4 regions of the Arthrobacter sp. 01L42 genome follow, and region 4 is predicted to be linked to each of the others. Evidence: predicted binding sites of a transcription regulator. Region 4 holds the regulator's gene; each other region holds the start of a gene.
What was found. Region 4 encodes HrcA, which represses chaperone genes, less so after heat shock. Its sites were predicted from a motif close to TTNGCACTCGNNNNNNNCGAGTGCNAA; they were not measured.
Positions count from the first base shown of each region.

Region 1: the regulator HrcA is predicted to act here: its motif matches at 2,084-2,110, upstream of groES (co-chaperone GroES).
Region 2: the regulator HrcA is predicted to act here: its motif matches at 2,042-2,068, upstream of AC1DN2_RS10675 (FmdB family zinc ribbon protein).
Region 3: the regulator HrcA is predicted to act here: its motif matches at 1,948-1,974, upstream of groL (chaperonin GroEL).

Region 1 is NZ_JBFTSL010000010.1:32,471-36,008, forward strand. Features, by position in the region: gene AC1DN2_RS10585 (shikimate 5-dehydrogenase) at 1-12, shown strand, start outside; gene AC1DN2_RS10590 (class I SAM-dependent methyltransferase) at 109-1,332, opposite strand; gene AC1DN2_RS10595 (hypothetical protein) at 1,399-1,833, shown strand; gene groES (co-chaperone GroES) at 2,270-2,566, shown strand; gene groL (chaperonin GroEL) at 2,648-3,538, shown strand, end outside.
Region 2 is NZ_JBFTSL010000010.1:57,767-61,304, forward strand. Features, by position in the region: gene AC1DN2_RS10670 (AAA family ATPase) at 1-759, shown strand, start outside; gene AC1DN2_RS10675 (FmdB family zinc ribbon protein) at 1,704-1,955, opposite strand; gene AC1DN2_RS10680 (5-formyltetrahydrofolate cyclo-ligase) at 2,095-2,757, opposite strand; gene galU (UTP--glucose-1-phosphate uridylyltransferase GalU) at 2,862-3,538, shown strand, end outside.
Region 3 is NZ_JBFTSL010000020.1:6,911-10,448, reverse strand. Features, by position in the region: gene groL (chaperonin GroEL) at 128-1,765, opposite strand; gene AC1DN2_RS16940 (ABC transporter substrate-binding protein) at 2,061-3,329, opposite strand; gene AC1DN2_RS16935 (cold-shock protein) at 3,389-3,538, opposite strand, start outside.
Region 4 is NZ_JBFTSL010000003.1:135,669-139,206, reverse strand. Features, by position in the region: gene AC1DN2_RS03820 (DUF3097 domain-containing protein) at 74-925, opposite strand; gene hrcA (heat-inducible transcriptional repressor HrcA) at 1,243-2,256, shown strand; gene dnaJ (molecular chaperone DnaJ) at 2,335-3,465, shown strand; gene AC1DN2_RS03805 (16S rRNA (uracil(1498)-N(3))-methyltransferase) at 3,468-3,538, shown strand, end outside.

The sequences.
Region 1 (3,538 bases), on a different contig from region 4:
CGGGCCCAGTAGCCCGACAGCCCAGTTGACCGGCCGCTTCGCTGACATCCGGCGGCGGCGGGGCACGGCGCCGCGGGGCACTCGGCCGGTGGGATCCCGCTGGCGCGGCTAGACCGGCTCCACCGAGACGGCCACCCGGTCCTCGCCGATCCTGGTGAGGACCAGGGTGGCGGATTTCTTGTCCTTGTGCTTTGCGCTGCCGCCGGGCAGGAGTTGCTTGCGCAGCTCTTCGGGCGTGACAGCCATACCGCGCTTCTTGATGTCCAGGACCCCGATGCCTTGATCCTTGACCCACGTCTTGAGTGCCTTGACGTTGAACGGCATCACCTCCAGGACCCTGTACGCCTTGGCGAACGGGGTGTCATGCAGCTCCGGGGCGCAGATGTAGGCGATGTGCTCGTCCACGAGGTGCCCGCCCAGCTGGAGCGCGACGTCGGCCACCAGGCCGGCGCGGATCACCGCGCCGTCGGGCTCATACAGGTACCCCTCCACGGGCCCAACGGGCGCCACCGGGCCGGCGCCGAAGTCCTCGCCGCTGGTGAGCTCAGCGGAACCAAGGGGGCCGAGCACGAGGGCCGCGCGCCGCACCCCCGGACGCCGCACTGCGTTGAACCACAGGGCCACCTCGGTCACGTCCCCGCCCACAGAGACCCACTGCGCCTCGCAGCCGGCCGGCACGGAATCGTGCGGCATGCCGGGGCCCATCTTCACGCCGACGGCGCGGCCGGTGCCGGCGAGTGACTCCACGAAGGACAGCGGCGGGGAGAAATCCTCCGGATCCCAGATCCGCTTGGTTCCCGAAGTGGACGTCGTGCGCCGGGCTGGGTCGAGCCAGACGCCGTCGATCCCCTCGAGGGATACCGACGTTGCATCGGAATGGACCACCGTGGCGTTGCGGAACGGGATCAGGTTCATCGTGGCGCAGGCGGCCGTGGCCTCGTCCATTTCCACGGCGGTGACCACCAGGTCCAGGGAGGCCAGGGCCATGGAGTCCGCCCCGAGCCCGCAGCCGAGATCCGCGACGTGGCCGATCCCGGCCTCCGCGAACCGCTGCGCGTGCCGTGCCGCCACCGTGAGCCGGGTGGCCTGCTCCAGACCGGCCTTCGTGAAAATCATCTGCCGGGCGAATTCGCCGAACTTCGCCTCGGCCTTGGTCCGCAGCCGGGACTGGGTGAGCACAGCCGAGACCAGCTCGGGGGAGTGGCCGGCCTTGCGCAGCGACGCCGTGAGGCGGAAGGCCTCGTCCTCGCGGTACGGGCCCAACGACGCCAGCAGCTCCCAGCCCTCGGGGGTGAGGATCGGGGCAATATGTTCCTGCGGTGCGTCAGTCATGGCATCCAGCGTAGTTGAGGTCCGCGGGCGCGCTGTGACCGGACGGCGGGGGCTAGGCTTGATGGCATGGAAGACAGCGGCACAGGCGACAGCATCTCAGCGGACACGGCCGGGCAGGACACGGCCGGCGACGACGACGCCAGGCAGGAGCGCCGGCGGCCGCAGGGACTGGCCCGCTACGCAAAACCGGCGCTGATCGCCGGCGCGGTGATCGCCGTCGTGTCCGTCGCACTTTTGGTGATCATCTTCTTCCTCGATTCCTTCAACGCCACCGTGTATTCCGTCGGCGGCAAGAACGTCCAGGACGCCACGGACGAGGCCCGGGCCATCCGCGAGACCTATGCCGCGGCCCGGCTCGGCGGCATCATCTTCCTCGTCGCCGGCATTCTGCTGGCCGCCGCCGGCGCCGTGCTGTCGTTCCGGCACCGGAATGACGAAGGCCAGAACACGGACGAAGACGACGGCGAGGACGTGGACTTCGACGACCTCGCAGACCAGTAGCCATCGAGTAGGCGCGCGAATAGACGCCGCTGGTGGGCGCGCACCGCACCGCCAAACGGCCAACGCCCACGGGCCACGGGACATGCCCAGCCTCGTGCGCCACGGATGGACATGTCCTCCCCGGCAGCCCGGACCCGTTGGGCATGTCCATCGCTCAGCACGGGCACAGTGCATGATGCCCAAGTGTCCTCTGGCCGCAGCAAAAAATGGGCATGTCCCCTAGGGGGAAATGTTCACCCGGAACGAATTTCTGGCACTCGCCTTGACCGAGTGCTAACCATTTACATAGAGTCGTCATTAGCACTCTCCCTAGGAGGGTGCTAACACATGAAGCGCGTTCCGCCAGGCACGCTGCCGGCACCGCGACGACGGTCTGTGCGCCTTGGCATCACCGCTTCATAGTCCACGAATTTGCTGACGAAAAGGAGAGGTCCGAGTGTCGGTCTCTATTAAGCCTCTTGAGGATCGTATTGTTGTCCGCCCGCTCGAAGCCGAGCAGACCACGGCTTCCGGCCTGGTTATCCCGGACTCCGCGCAGGAGAAGCCGCAGGAAGGCGAGGTTGTTGCAGTAGGCCCCGGCCGCTTCGATGACAACGGCAACCGCGTTCCCGTTGACGTTGCCGTTGGCGACGTCGTCATCTACTCCAAGTACGGTGGAACCGAAGTCAAGACCGGCGGCACCGAGTACCTCGTGCTCTCCGCCCGCGACGTTCTGGCGATCGTCGTAAAGTAACTCTCTTGGACCCCCGCGCAGCCGATCCTTTCGCATTGAATGGATCAGTTGCGCGGGGTTCTGTCTTGAAAGGACAAAACCATGGCAAAGCAGCTTGCGTTTAACGACGCTGCCCGCCGGTCGCTTGAAGCCGGCATCGATAAGCTCGCCAACACCGTCAAGGTCACACTGGGCCCGCGCGGCCGCAACGTCGTACTGGACAAGAAGTGGGGCGCCCCCACGATCACCAACGATGGTGTGACCATCGCCCGTGAAATCGAGCTGGATGACCCCTACGAGAACCTTGGCGCGCAGCTTGCCAAGGAGGTCGCCACCAAGACCAACGACGTTGCCGGCGACGGCACCACCACCGCCACCGTCCTGGCCCAGGCCCTGGTCAAGGAAGGCCTGCGCAACGTAGCGGCAGGCGCCGCACCGGGCGAAATCAAGCGCGGCATCGAGGTTTCGGTCGAGGCCGTCGCCGCCCGCCTGCTGGAGAACGCGCGCCCGGTTGAAGGCACGCAGGTTGCCAACGTTGCCGCAATCTCCGCCCAGAGCGACGAGGTCGGCGAGCTGCTGGCCGAGGCGTTCGGCAAGGTCGGCAAGGATGGTGTGATCACCATCGAGGAGTCCTCCACCACGCAGACCGAGCTGGTCCTGACCGAGGGCATGCAGTTCGACAAGGGCTACCTGTCCCCGTACTTCGTCACTGACGCGGAACGCCAGGAGGCCGTCCTCGAGGACGCCCTGATCCTGATCAACCAGGGCAAGATCTCCTCGGTGCAGGATTTCCTGCCGCTGCTGGAAAAGGCGCTGCAGAGCTCCAAGCCGCTCTTCATCATCGCCGAAGACGTCGAGGGCGAGGCCCTGTCCACGCTGATCGTCAACCGCATCCGCGGCACGCTGAACGTCGTCGCCGTCAAGGCGCCGGGCTTCGGTGACCGCCGCAAGGCCATGCTCCAGGACATCGCGACCCTCACCGGTGCGCAGGTT
Region 2 (3,538 bases), on a different contig from region 4:
CTCAGGCCGCAGCTCCTGGAGCGGCTTGGCTGGCGGTACATGCCCCTATGGACCATAGAGGTCTTCACCGACCCCTCGGCCTGCGCCGACCGGATTGGCGGCTACCTCGGGTTGGAGAAGCCCGCCGTGTCCAGCCGGCTGCGGACATCGCACGGGTTCTTCGACGACGGCATCGAACACCTGGCGATCGACGAGGCGCGGGCCGCCGAGTACCACGTGGCGGCCGAACCCTCGGGACAGGTGTTCCGCGGCCACGAAACTGCCGGCCAAGAATTCCGCCGGCAGGCACCAGCATCAGCAATGACAGGCAATACAGGCAGTAAGGAGGCCGGCGGCATGAGTGCGGACGGCATCACTAGCAACATCGGCAAGACCGGCAAGACCGGCAAGACCGGCAACACGAACGACACCGGCAACACGAACGACGCCGGCGCCACCGGCGCCCGCGAAGCCCGCGAAGCCGGCGCGGCGGGCGCCTCGGCCGACACCGCGGGGCCGAAGCCCGGTGAGTCGACGGGGGCCGCGGCCGACACCGCAGGGTCGAAGGCCGGCGAATCGACCGGGGAATCGACCGGCGACGGGCCGGACCAGGAGCCAGCGAAGGAGACATCCCGCCGTTCGGAGGCACAGGCCACCGTTCCGGAGGGTGTGCTGCCGAACAAAGCGGCGGAAGACGACCCCCGGCGCTGGGGTGACCAGCCTGATAATTACGATCACGACGCCTGGCTCCAGGAACAGAAGCCGCCGCACTGGGGCTGACGGGCCGCGCCCGCAGCCCAGAGCCTGCGGGCGCGGCCCGCGTCGGAGCCTACGGCCCGGGCCACTGGCCCGGCGGAAACGCCCTGCTGGCTGGACGGCTAGCCCGGCGGTGACGCCACAAGCACGAAAAACAATTTGCCCTGGGTAGACGCGCCCGCCAGCCTACGGGCCTGGTCGGCCGTCGCTGCCACCACCACCAGCCCGTCAGTCTCCGCAGTGGCGGGCCAGGAGCCGGCTTTGCCGCCCTGCGTCGACGTCCAGAGCACTGGTACGGCTTCGGCCAGGATTTGGCTTTCGCCGGCTGCCGGGGCTGCCCGCAGGAATAAGGCCGGGTGGCACGCTGATCCTACTGAGATCGCCGGGTTCCAGGGACTTTCCAGCGGGCAGATCGGCCGCGGCGGCGAAGGCTGCGACAGTGTCAGTGGGCGTTGGAGCCAGTTGCTGAACTGTCAGTCCGGCGGGGATGCAGAACAGGAGGGCCGCGATAAGCCGCCGGTTCCGGTTCAGCCAGCCGCGCAGGCGGCGCCACGACGGACGGCCGCGGGGCGGACGCCGGCGGGGTTTCACGGGACCGATCCGGCTCCGGAACGGAAGGCCTGCGGCGGAAAACGTGGCGGCAGGAAGGCTCGTTGGACGGATACCGGTACGGGACCAGCGGCCGGGGCCAGCTTCAGGCATTGCGGCGCGGAAAGGCCTGAACAAAGGCGTGGAAGACGGCACAGGCGCCGCCGGGGCAGCCGTCTTGAACGAAGGCGGGGAAACCGCGGTGAGGAAAAGTTCCATGCCGCCACGCTACGGATCTGCGCAGAGCGGCGGCAGCTGCGGAACGTCCTATGTGGACAACGGCAACAGCGGCAACGGCAACAGCGGACAGGGATTCAGGCAGTGCCGAGAATCAGCCGGCCGTAGCCCAGCCGGCGGCCGGTGCCAACCCGGCAGGTGCCTTAGCTGGCCGCTGCGGCGGGCGCGGGGGTGGCCGCGGGAGTTGCAGGAGCCGGGGAAACCGTGCTGCCCTTGGCGTCGCGCGAATCGGTCCGGTAGAAGCCGGAGCCCTTGAACACTACGCCGACGCTGTTGAACTTCTTGCGCAGCGTGCCCTGGCACTCGGGGCAGGACGTCAAGGAGCTGTCGCTGAACGACTGCACGATCTCGAAGGCGTGGCTGCAGTCCTTGCAGGCGTATGCATACGTGGGCACTGGAAATCCTCCTCAGGGGCAAACGAGCAGGTCCCGTGCTGCGGAGTCCGGATCACCGCCGATATGTCTATCGACCTGTTCCGTCCTTAGCAGTCTCAGGGCCTGAGTGCCAATTCTATCACCTTGGCGGGAACCCGGATCAGGCAGGCCGGGATCGGCCGAGCCGGACGATCCCGCCCGGGGTCAGCGCCGTGTCGACTTTCCGGTCGAACGACTCCGCGGGGATGCTGCCTGCGGGCAGCACCTCCGTGTCATAGACGACGGCGGCAGTCGGCAACGCGACAGCGTCGGCCGCAGCGTCGGCCGCCCCGGCGTCCGCCCCGCCGGACGCGGAGGACATGGCAGCCAGGGCGGCAAGGAACTTGTCGTAGTAGCCGCCGCCTTGCCCGATTCGGTTGCCCGAGAAATCCACCGCGGTGGCCGGCAGGAAGATTGCGGTGGCGTCCCGCATGACTTCGGTACCGTGGCGCTCTCCGACAGGCTCCTGGATGGGCGCGTAGCGGCTGCGGACAAACCCGGACTGGGGAGTCCAATACACCCAGCTGAGCTCGATGTCGGGTTCGCAAACGGGCAGCAGCACCCGGTGCCCGGCCTCGACCAAGGCAGTCAGCAGTGGCAGCGTGGGCGGTTCGGCGCCCACCCCGAGGTACGCCGCGAAGGTGCCCTGGCGGCCGCGGGCAAGCCCGGAGGCCCACGCGAGCCCGTGCCTGGCGATGCCCGCCGCGGCGGTGTCTTGTGCGGCCAGCGGGAGTGCGGAACGCGCCGCCCTGTGGCTGGAGCGAATTTCCTCTTTTGACGCCATCTTGGCCCGTCCTCTGCCTCTTGCGGCCGCGCTGCGCCGGGGGGCCCGGCAGGCGGTTCGCATAATGATTACGCAATGATTGGTCCCTCCGTTAGATTAGTCGTGTGAATACACCCATCGCTTCCGTCCGCAAGGCCGTTATCCCCGCCGCGGGCCTTGGTACCAGGTTTCTCCCGGCCACAAAGGCCATGCCCAAGGAAATGCTGCCTGTCGTTGACAAGCCGGCCATCCAGTACGTCGTCGAGGAGGCCGTGAATGTCGGCCTGAACGACATCCTGATGATCACTGGCCGCAACAAGCGGGCGTTGGAGGACCACTTCGACCGCGTCCCCGCGCTGGAGTCCACCCTGAAGGCGAAGGGTGATACTGCGAAGCTCGAATCCATCCAGGCCGCCAGCAACCTCGGTGACATCCACTACGTCCGCCAGGGCGATCCCATGGGCCTCGGCCACGCGGTCCTCCGGGCCAAGCAGCACGTCGGGTATGAGCCGTTCGCCGTCCTCCTGGGAGATGACCTCATTGACGCCCGCGATGAGCTCCTCAGCACCATGATCGAGGTCCAGGCCAAGACCGGCGGGTCAGTGGTCGCTCTGATCGAGGTGGACCCGTCCCAGATCAGTGCCTACGGCTGCGCGGACGTCGAGGCAATCGGCGGTGAGGACTACGTCCGCATCAACCAGCTCGTGGAGAAGCCCGATGTCGCGGACGCCCCGTCCAACCTGGCCGTGATTGGCCGCTACGTGCTGCACCCGGCCGTCTTTGAAGTGCTGGAGCGCACCGC
Region 3 (3,538 bases), on a different contig from region 4:
CCTGCCAGAACCCGCCGACGCCCACCGACGCTCCCTTGGACAGGGGCCGCGCTTAACCGGCGACGGCGGCCCCACCCGAAGGTGGGACCGCCGTCGTCGAACAGCCGGTGATGGCTGGCGCGGGTGGTTAGAAACCGCCCATGCCGCCCATGCCGCCCATGTCGTCGCCGCCGCCCATCGGGGCGCCACCCTTCTCGGGCTTGTCGGCTACAACGGCCTCGGTGGTGAGGAACAGGCCGGCGATGGAAGCCGCGTTCTGCAGGGCAGAGCGGGTTACCTTGACCGGGTCGTTGATGCCGGCGGCCAGCAGGTCGACGTACTCGCCGGTGGCGGCGTTGAGGCCGTGGCCTGCGGGCAGGCCGCGGACCTTGTCCACAACGACGCCGGGCTCGAGGCCGGCGTTGAAGGCGATCTGCTTCAGCGGGGCGTCGATGGCAACGCGGACGATGTTCGCGCCCGTTGCTTCGTCACCGGAGAGCTGCAGGTTCGCGAATGCCTTGGCACCGGCCTGGATCAGGGCAACGCCACCGCCGGCGACGATGCCCTCTTCGACAGCAGCCTTGGCGTTGCGGACGGCGTCCTCAATGCGGTGCTTGCGTTCCTTGAGCTCGACCTCGGTTGCGGCGCCGGCCTTGATGACTGCAACGCCGCCGGCCAGCTTGGCCAGGCGCTCCTGCAGCTTCTCGCGGTCGTAGTCGGAATCGGAGTTCTCGATCTCGGCGCGGATCTGGGACACGCGGCCGGCGATCTGGTCGGCGTCGCCTGCACCCTCGACGATCGTGGTCTCGTCCTTGGTGACAACAACCTTGCGGGCCTTGCCAAGGAGTTCGAGTCCGGCGGTCTCAAGCTTGAGGCCGACTTCCTCGGAGATGACCTGGCCACCGGTGAGGATGGCGATGTCGGCCAGTTGCGCCTTGCGGCGGTCGCCGAAGCCCGGAGCCTTGACGGCGACGGACTTGAAGGTGCCGCGGATCTTGTTGACGATCAGGGTGGCCAGGGCCTCGCCCTCGATGTCTTCGGCAATGATCAGCAGCGGCTTGTTGGACTGCATGACCTTTTCCAGGACAGCAACCAGTTCCTTGACGTTGGAGATCTTGGAGTTGACGATCAGGATGTACGGATCCTCAAGGACCGTTTCCTGGCGCTCAGCGTCGGTGACGAAGTAGGCGGAGATGTAGCCCTTGTCGAAGCGCATGCCTTCGGTCAGCTCCAGCTCGAGGCCGAACGTGTTCGACTCCTCGACGGTGATGACGCCTTCCTTGCCGACCTTGTCGAGGGCTTCGGCGATCAGGGCGCCGATCTCGTTGTCGCCGGCGGAGATGGACGCGGTGGCGGCGATCTCTTCCTTGGTCTCGATTTCCTTGGCGGAGGCCAGGAGCTCGACGGTGACCGCGTCAACAGCCTTCTCGATGCCGCGCTTGAGGGACAGCGGGTCAGCGCCGGCCGCGACGTTGCGCAGGCCTTCCTTGACCAGGGCTTGTGCCAGCACGGTTGCCGTGGTGGTGCCGTCGCCTGCGACGTCATCCGTCTTCTTGGCAACTTCCTTGACCAGCTCGGCGCCGATCTTTTCGTAGGGATCGTCCAGCTCGATCTCCTTGGCGATGGAAACACCATCGTTGGTGATCGTGGGGGCGCCCCACTTCTTTTCGAGGACGACGTTGCGTCCCCGCGGGCCGAGGGTGACCTTGACGGCGTCGGCGAGGATGTTCAGGCCCCGCTCAAGACCGCGGCGTGCCTCTTCATCAAATGCAATGATCTTGGCCATAACGGCAGTAGTCCTTTCGGGACAGTCGTTAAGAATGAACCTTCGCTGTGGTGCCCGCGACGGACGATCCCAACCCCGCGGCCTCTGTATGCCGCCGGGTCCGGGATCTCACCCCAGCAAGGTGTTTCTTTAGCTCCTGGACCGGCTGCCTCACTTCGCGGCCGGGCGGACCGGGCGTCGTGTTAGCAGTCAGTGCGCTGGAGTGCTAAATCAATAATTAGCACTCCCCCGGGGAGAGTGCAAGCAGTGGCCGGCCGGAACCGGCCGCCACGCGGGCACAATACGCTACGAGCGATCAGCCGCCGCTGCTGCTCGCGGCTTCTGTGCCGTCCACCGTGGGCAGGTTGTCCTCGCCGTAGGTCGAAACCATGTAGTTCGCTTCGGTGATGTCGCCGTGGGCATCAAAGTTGATCCGTCCGGACTGGCCGTCGTAGTCCGGCCGCTGGCCTGCCCGGAGGACGCCGACGCAGTCTTTGTAGCTCGTGCATGACTCGCCGGGCGGCTGGCTGCCGCCGGCCCCGGTTCCGCCTGCTGCCGGGGTTCCGCCGGAGACCGCGACGAGGGACGCCGCGATGGAAGTGCCGGCGTCGTCCTCTGCGGCGGCGGCGGCGACGGCGGCCAGGACGACGGCGTCGTACGTCTCGGCGGCGAACACCATGTCCTTCAGCCCGGGATCAACGGCCACGAGGTCCGCCTGGAAGGCGGCGGAGGGAAACACGCCGGGCAGGATCCCGCGTGCACCCTCGAGCGCCCGGGCGCCCAGGCCAGAGCCGTACTTGCTGACTGCTCCGTCACTGAGGACCAGCTTCTTGCCGGCGAGGCCGGCGTTGTTCAGCTCGGCGATGGCGCCCTGTGCGCCGTCGCGCGAGACCAGGATGACGGCGTCGGGGTTGGCGGCCTTAGCGGCGGCGACAGCCTGCTGAGCCTGGCCGGGGGTGAACTCCGAGTCCGCCACGACCTCCAGTCCGGACTGTTTCGCCGCGCCGCCGACGGCGGCGGCGACGTCTTTGCCGTAGTCGCCTTCCTCATGCAGGACCGCCAGGGTCCTGGCGCCGCCGTCTTTGACCAGTTTGGCGAGGACGGATGCCTGGGCGATGTCGGCGGCCGAGGTGCGGAAATAGTAGCCGCCGCTCTTGTAGTTGCTGAGCGCGGCGGCGGTGTTGGCCGGGGAGATCACGGCTACCTTGGCGTTGGCGAGCACGTCGATGGCGGCCGGGGCACGGCTGGAATCGGTCGGGCCGATCACAACGTCGGCCTTGGCGGCAACCAGCGCTTTCGCCTGGGCGGCGGTGTCCGTGCTGATGGTTTCCGGCAGCAGCTCCACCGGTTTGCCTTTGTGCCCGCCGGCAGCGTTGATCTCCTTGACGGCAAGTTTGGCCGCCGCGAGCTCGGAGGCGTTGAGGAAGTTCTGCTTGCCCGTGTTGTCCAGGATCATGCCGATGCGCAGGATGCCGTCACCGCTGGCGTCGGCGCTGGCCACGCGGGCACTGCCCGCGGGGCCAAGGCAGCCCGTCAGGGCCAGGGCCGCTACTGTGCCCGCCGCCAGGGCGCGGCCCAGCGGCAAATGTCCTCCGCGGCGCCCGGCCGCGTTCCTTTGGGCGTTCGTGACGGCAGCCAGTACCACTAGGCGGGCCGGACGCTTTCGGCCTGCGGGCCCTTTTCGCCCTCGCCGACTTCCAGTTCCACCCGCTGGCCCTCGTCCAGGGCGCGGTAGCCTTCCCCGACGATCGCGGACCAGTGCACGAAGACGTCGTTCTCGGAACCGTCCACGGC
Region 4 (3,538 bases):
GAAGCGCGGCCGCCGTTTCAAGAATACTTGCTCGGGCAAGGAAATGGAGATCAGGGGCGGCCGCCGCGGCGGACTAGGGCACGGTGAGGAAGTCAATGACCTCTTCCACGCGGCCAAGCAGCGACGCCTCCAGATCAGCGTAGCTGCGGACAGCCCCCAGGAGTTTCTGCCAGCCGAGGCCGATGTCCTCCTTCGTGGAGTGGGGCCACCCGAAAGCCATCAGGATCCCGGTCTTCCAGTCCGTGCCGCGGGGGATCACGGGCCACTGCTCGATCCCCAGGACCGAGGGCCGGATGGCCTGCCACACGTCCACGTAGGGGTGCCCCACAATCAGGACGTTGCCTGCGGCGCCCGGTGAGGCCATGACGGCGTCGGCGATCCGCGACTCCTTGGAGTCGGCCACCAAGTGGTCTACGAGCACGCCGAGGCGCCGGCCAGGGCCCGGGCGGAAGTCCGCCACGGCGGCCGCGAGGTCGTCAATGCCGTGCAGGGGCTCGACGACGATGCCCTCCACCCGGAGGTCATCGCCCCAGACCTTCTCCACCAGCTCGGCGTCGTGCTTTCCTTCCACCCAGATGCGGCTGGCCTTGGCCACCTGTGCGCGCTGCCCGGCCACCCGCACCGAGCCCGACGCCGTGCGGCCGGCACCGGCGGCCGGTGCCGTCTTTTTCGGGGCCGGCGGCATCAGGCGGATGGGCTGGCCGTCCAAGAGGAAGCCGAAGCCGAGGCGGAAGGACCGCGACTTGCCCCGCCGGTCCTCCAGCGCCACCACGTGCATGCCGCCGGACTTCTCCACCCGGGTTACGGCGCCCACCCAGCCGGACTGGACCTCCTCGAGGACCATCCCGCGTTCCACCGGGACTTCCGGCAACTGGGTCTTGGCGGGGGCGGACAGGTCCTGGGGTCCCCAGTTCTGGTACGACATCTCTTCACGCTTACTTTGCACTCGGAATGTACGGCGGTCGGTGGAACTCTCCGGGGGCCGGAACCGGACCGCGACGGCGCGGCAACGGCAGCATCTGCCACGGTCTCGGCGCCGGCGTGACGGGAATCGCGTTCCCGCGGGCCACGCCTGGAGCGAATCCAATGCTAACAACGCGGCGACTCATATTAGACTGGTTAGCACTTAGGCATGTCGAGTGCTAACCCTTGTCCTGTGGCGGGCCGTCCGTGCACCACTGGTGGACCCGGACCGGACGCGGGGGTGGCACCGGCTGCGGGACAGTCGATTGGAGGTGGAGCGTGAGCGAACCGCGCAAACTCGAAGTGCTGCGCGCCATCGTGGAGGACTACGTCCATTCGCGTGAGCCCGTTGGTTCCAAAGCGCTCGTTGAACGGCACCATCTCGGCGTCTCGAGCGCCACGATCCGAAATGACATGGCGGCGCTGGAAGACGAGGGCCTGATCACGGCACCGCACACGAGTGCAGGCCGGATCCCCACTGACAAGGGCTACCGGTTGTTCGTCGACCAGATCTCAGCGGTGAAGCCGTTGTCCCAGGCCGAGCGCCGGGCCATCCAGGCGCTGCTGGAAGGATCCGAGGACCTCGACGACATCCTTGACCGGACCGTGAGGCTCCTCTCGCACCTGACCAACCAGGTCGCCGTCGTGCAGTATCCGCTGCTCAGCCGCGCCCGGGTGCGGCACATTGAGTTCGTGCTGCTGGCGCCCAGGAAAGTGCTGGCTGTTCTGATCGCTGACACGGGCAAGGTGGAGCAGCGCGTGATCGACGTCGGGCAGGACATTCCCGACGACGCGCTGTCGGAATTGCGGAGCAGTTTTCTGGCCAGCCTCTCCGGTACGCCGCTGAGCCTGATGCCGCAGCTGCTGCCCGCCGTCGTTGCCGGTGGCCCGCCCGCGCGGCGCGGAGCAGCCCAGGCGCTGGCCCGCGGTCTTGAGGCCCTGGCCACGAGCAGCCGTGAAGAGCGCATGGTCATGGCCGGCACCGCCAACCTGGCCCGCTCCAATGTGGACTTCCCGCTCAGCATCGGCCCCGTGCTGGAGGCCCTCGAGGAACAGGTGGTCATGCTCCGCCTGCTCAGCGAAATGGCCGAAGACCCGCGCGGCGTGACCGTCAGCATCGGCCGGGAAAACCCCTACGACGGTCTCGCCGAGGCCTCGGTCGTGGCCACCGCCTACGGGCCGGACGCCACGGCCAAGGTCGGAGTGCTTGGGCCCACCCGGATGGACTATCCCACCACCATGGCCGCCGTCCGAGCGGTGGCCCGCTACCTTTCGAGGATCCTGGGGCCCTGACAGGCCCGGGACCGAAAACGACTTCTTGCCCCACAGGCAGTGCCCCACAGGCAGTACAACAAGGAAGAGATACACACTTTGAGCAGCCACTACGACGTTCTTGGAGTCTCCCGCGACGCATCGGGGGAGGAGATCAAGAAGGCCTACCGGAAACTGGCCCGGACCCTGCACCCGGACGTGAACCCCGGGGAGGACGCCTCGGACAGGTTCAAGGCCGTCACGCACGCCTACGAGGTCCTCTCCGATCCGCAGAAGCGCCGGGTCTATGACACCACCGGCAACGAGAACGGCACCGACAACGGGTTCGGCGGCGGCAGCTACTCGGGCCAGGGCTTCGCCTTCCAGGACATCTTCGAGACCTTCTTCGGCGCCGGTGGCGGCCAGGGCGGCCCGGCGTCCCGGGTCCGCCGCGGCCAGGACGCGCTGATCAGCGTCCGGATCGACCTCCGCGATGCGGTGTTCGGCGTGAACAAAAAGCTCGAGGTCGACACGGCCGTCATCTGCCCCACCTGCGAGGGATCCTGCTGCCGGGAGGGCACCCACCCGGTCCGCTGCGACATCTGTGGCGGCAGCGGTCAGGTCCAGCGCGCCGTGCGGTCCATCCTGGGCCAGGTCATGACGTCCGCCCCCTGCGGGTCTTGCGAGGGCTTCGGCACCGTCATCAAGGACCCGTGCAACGAATGCAGCGGCCAGGGCCGGATCCGCAGCCGCCGCTCGCTGACCGTCAAGGTCCCGGCCGGCGTGGCCACCGGCACCCGCATCCAGCTGTCCGGCCAGGGCGAGGCCGGCCCTGCCGGCGGCCCCGCCGGGGACCTGTACGTGGAGATCAGGGTCAACAACGACGCCACTTACGTGCGCGAGGGCGATGACCTGCACGCGAGCCTCAACATTCCCATGACGGCGGCCGCCCTCGGCACCGAAATATCCCTCGACACCTTCGACGGACAGCAGGAGATCGACGTCAAGGCCGGCACCCAGTCCGGCGAGATCATCACCCTTCGCGGTCTTGGCGTCACGCACCTGCGCGGCCACGGCCGCGGCGATCTGAAGGTGCACCTGCAGGTGGAAACACCGGTCAAGCTCGATCACGTCCAGGAGGAACTTCTCCGCCAGCTGGCCAAGCACCGTGGCGAGCACCTCACGGAAGGAAAGCTTGCGGCCAGCGGCGGCGTCTTCGCCAAACTGCGGGACCGGCTCGGTAACCTGTAGCGGTGAGTAACCCGGTCTTCTTCACCGCCCCAGGCACCCTGGACCAGCAGGTCCCCGGCTCGGCCTTCGTCCT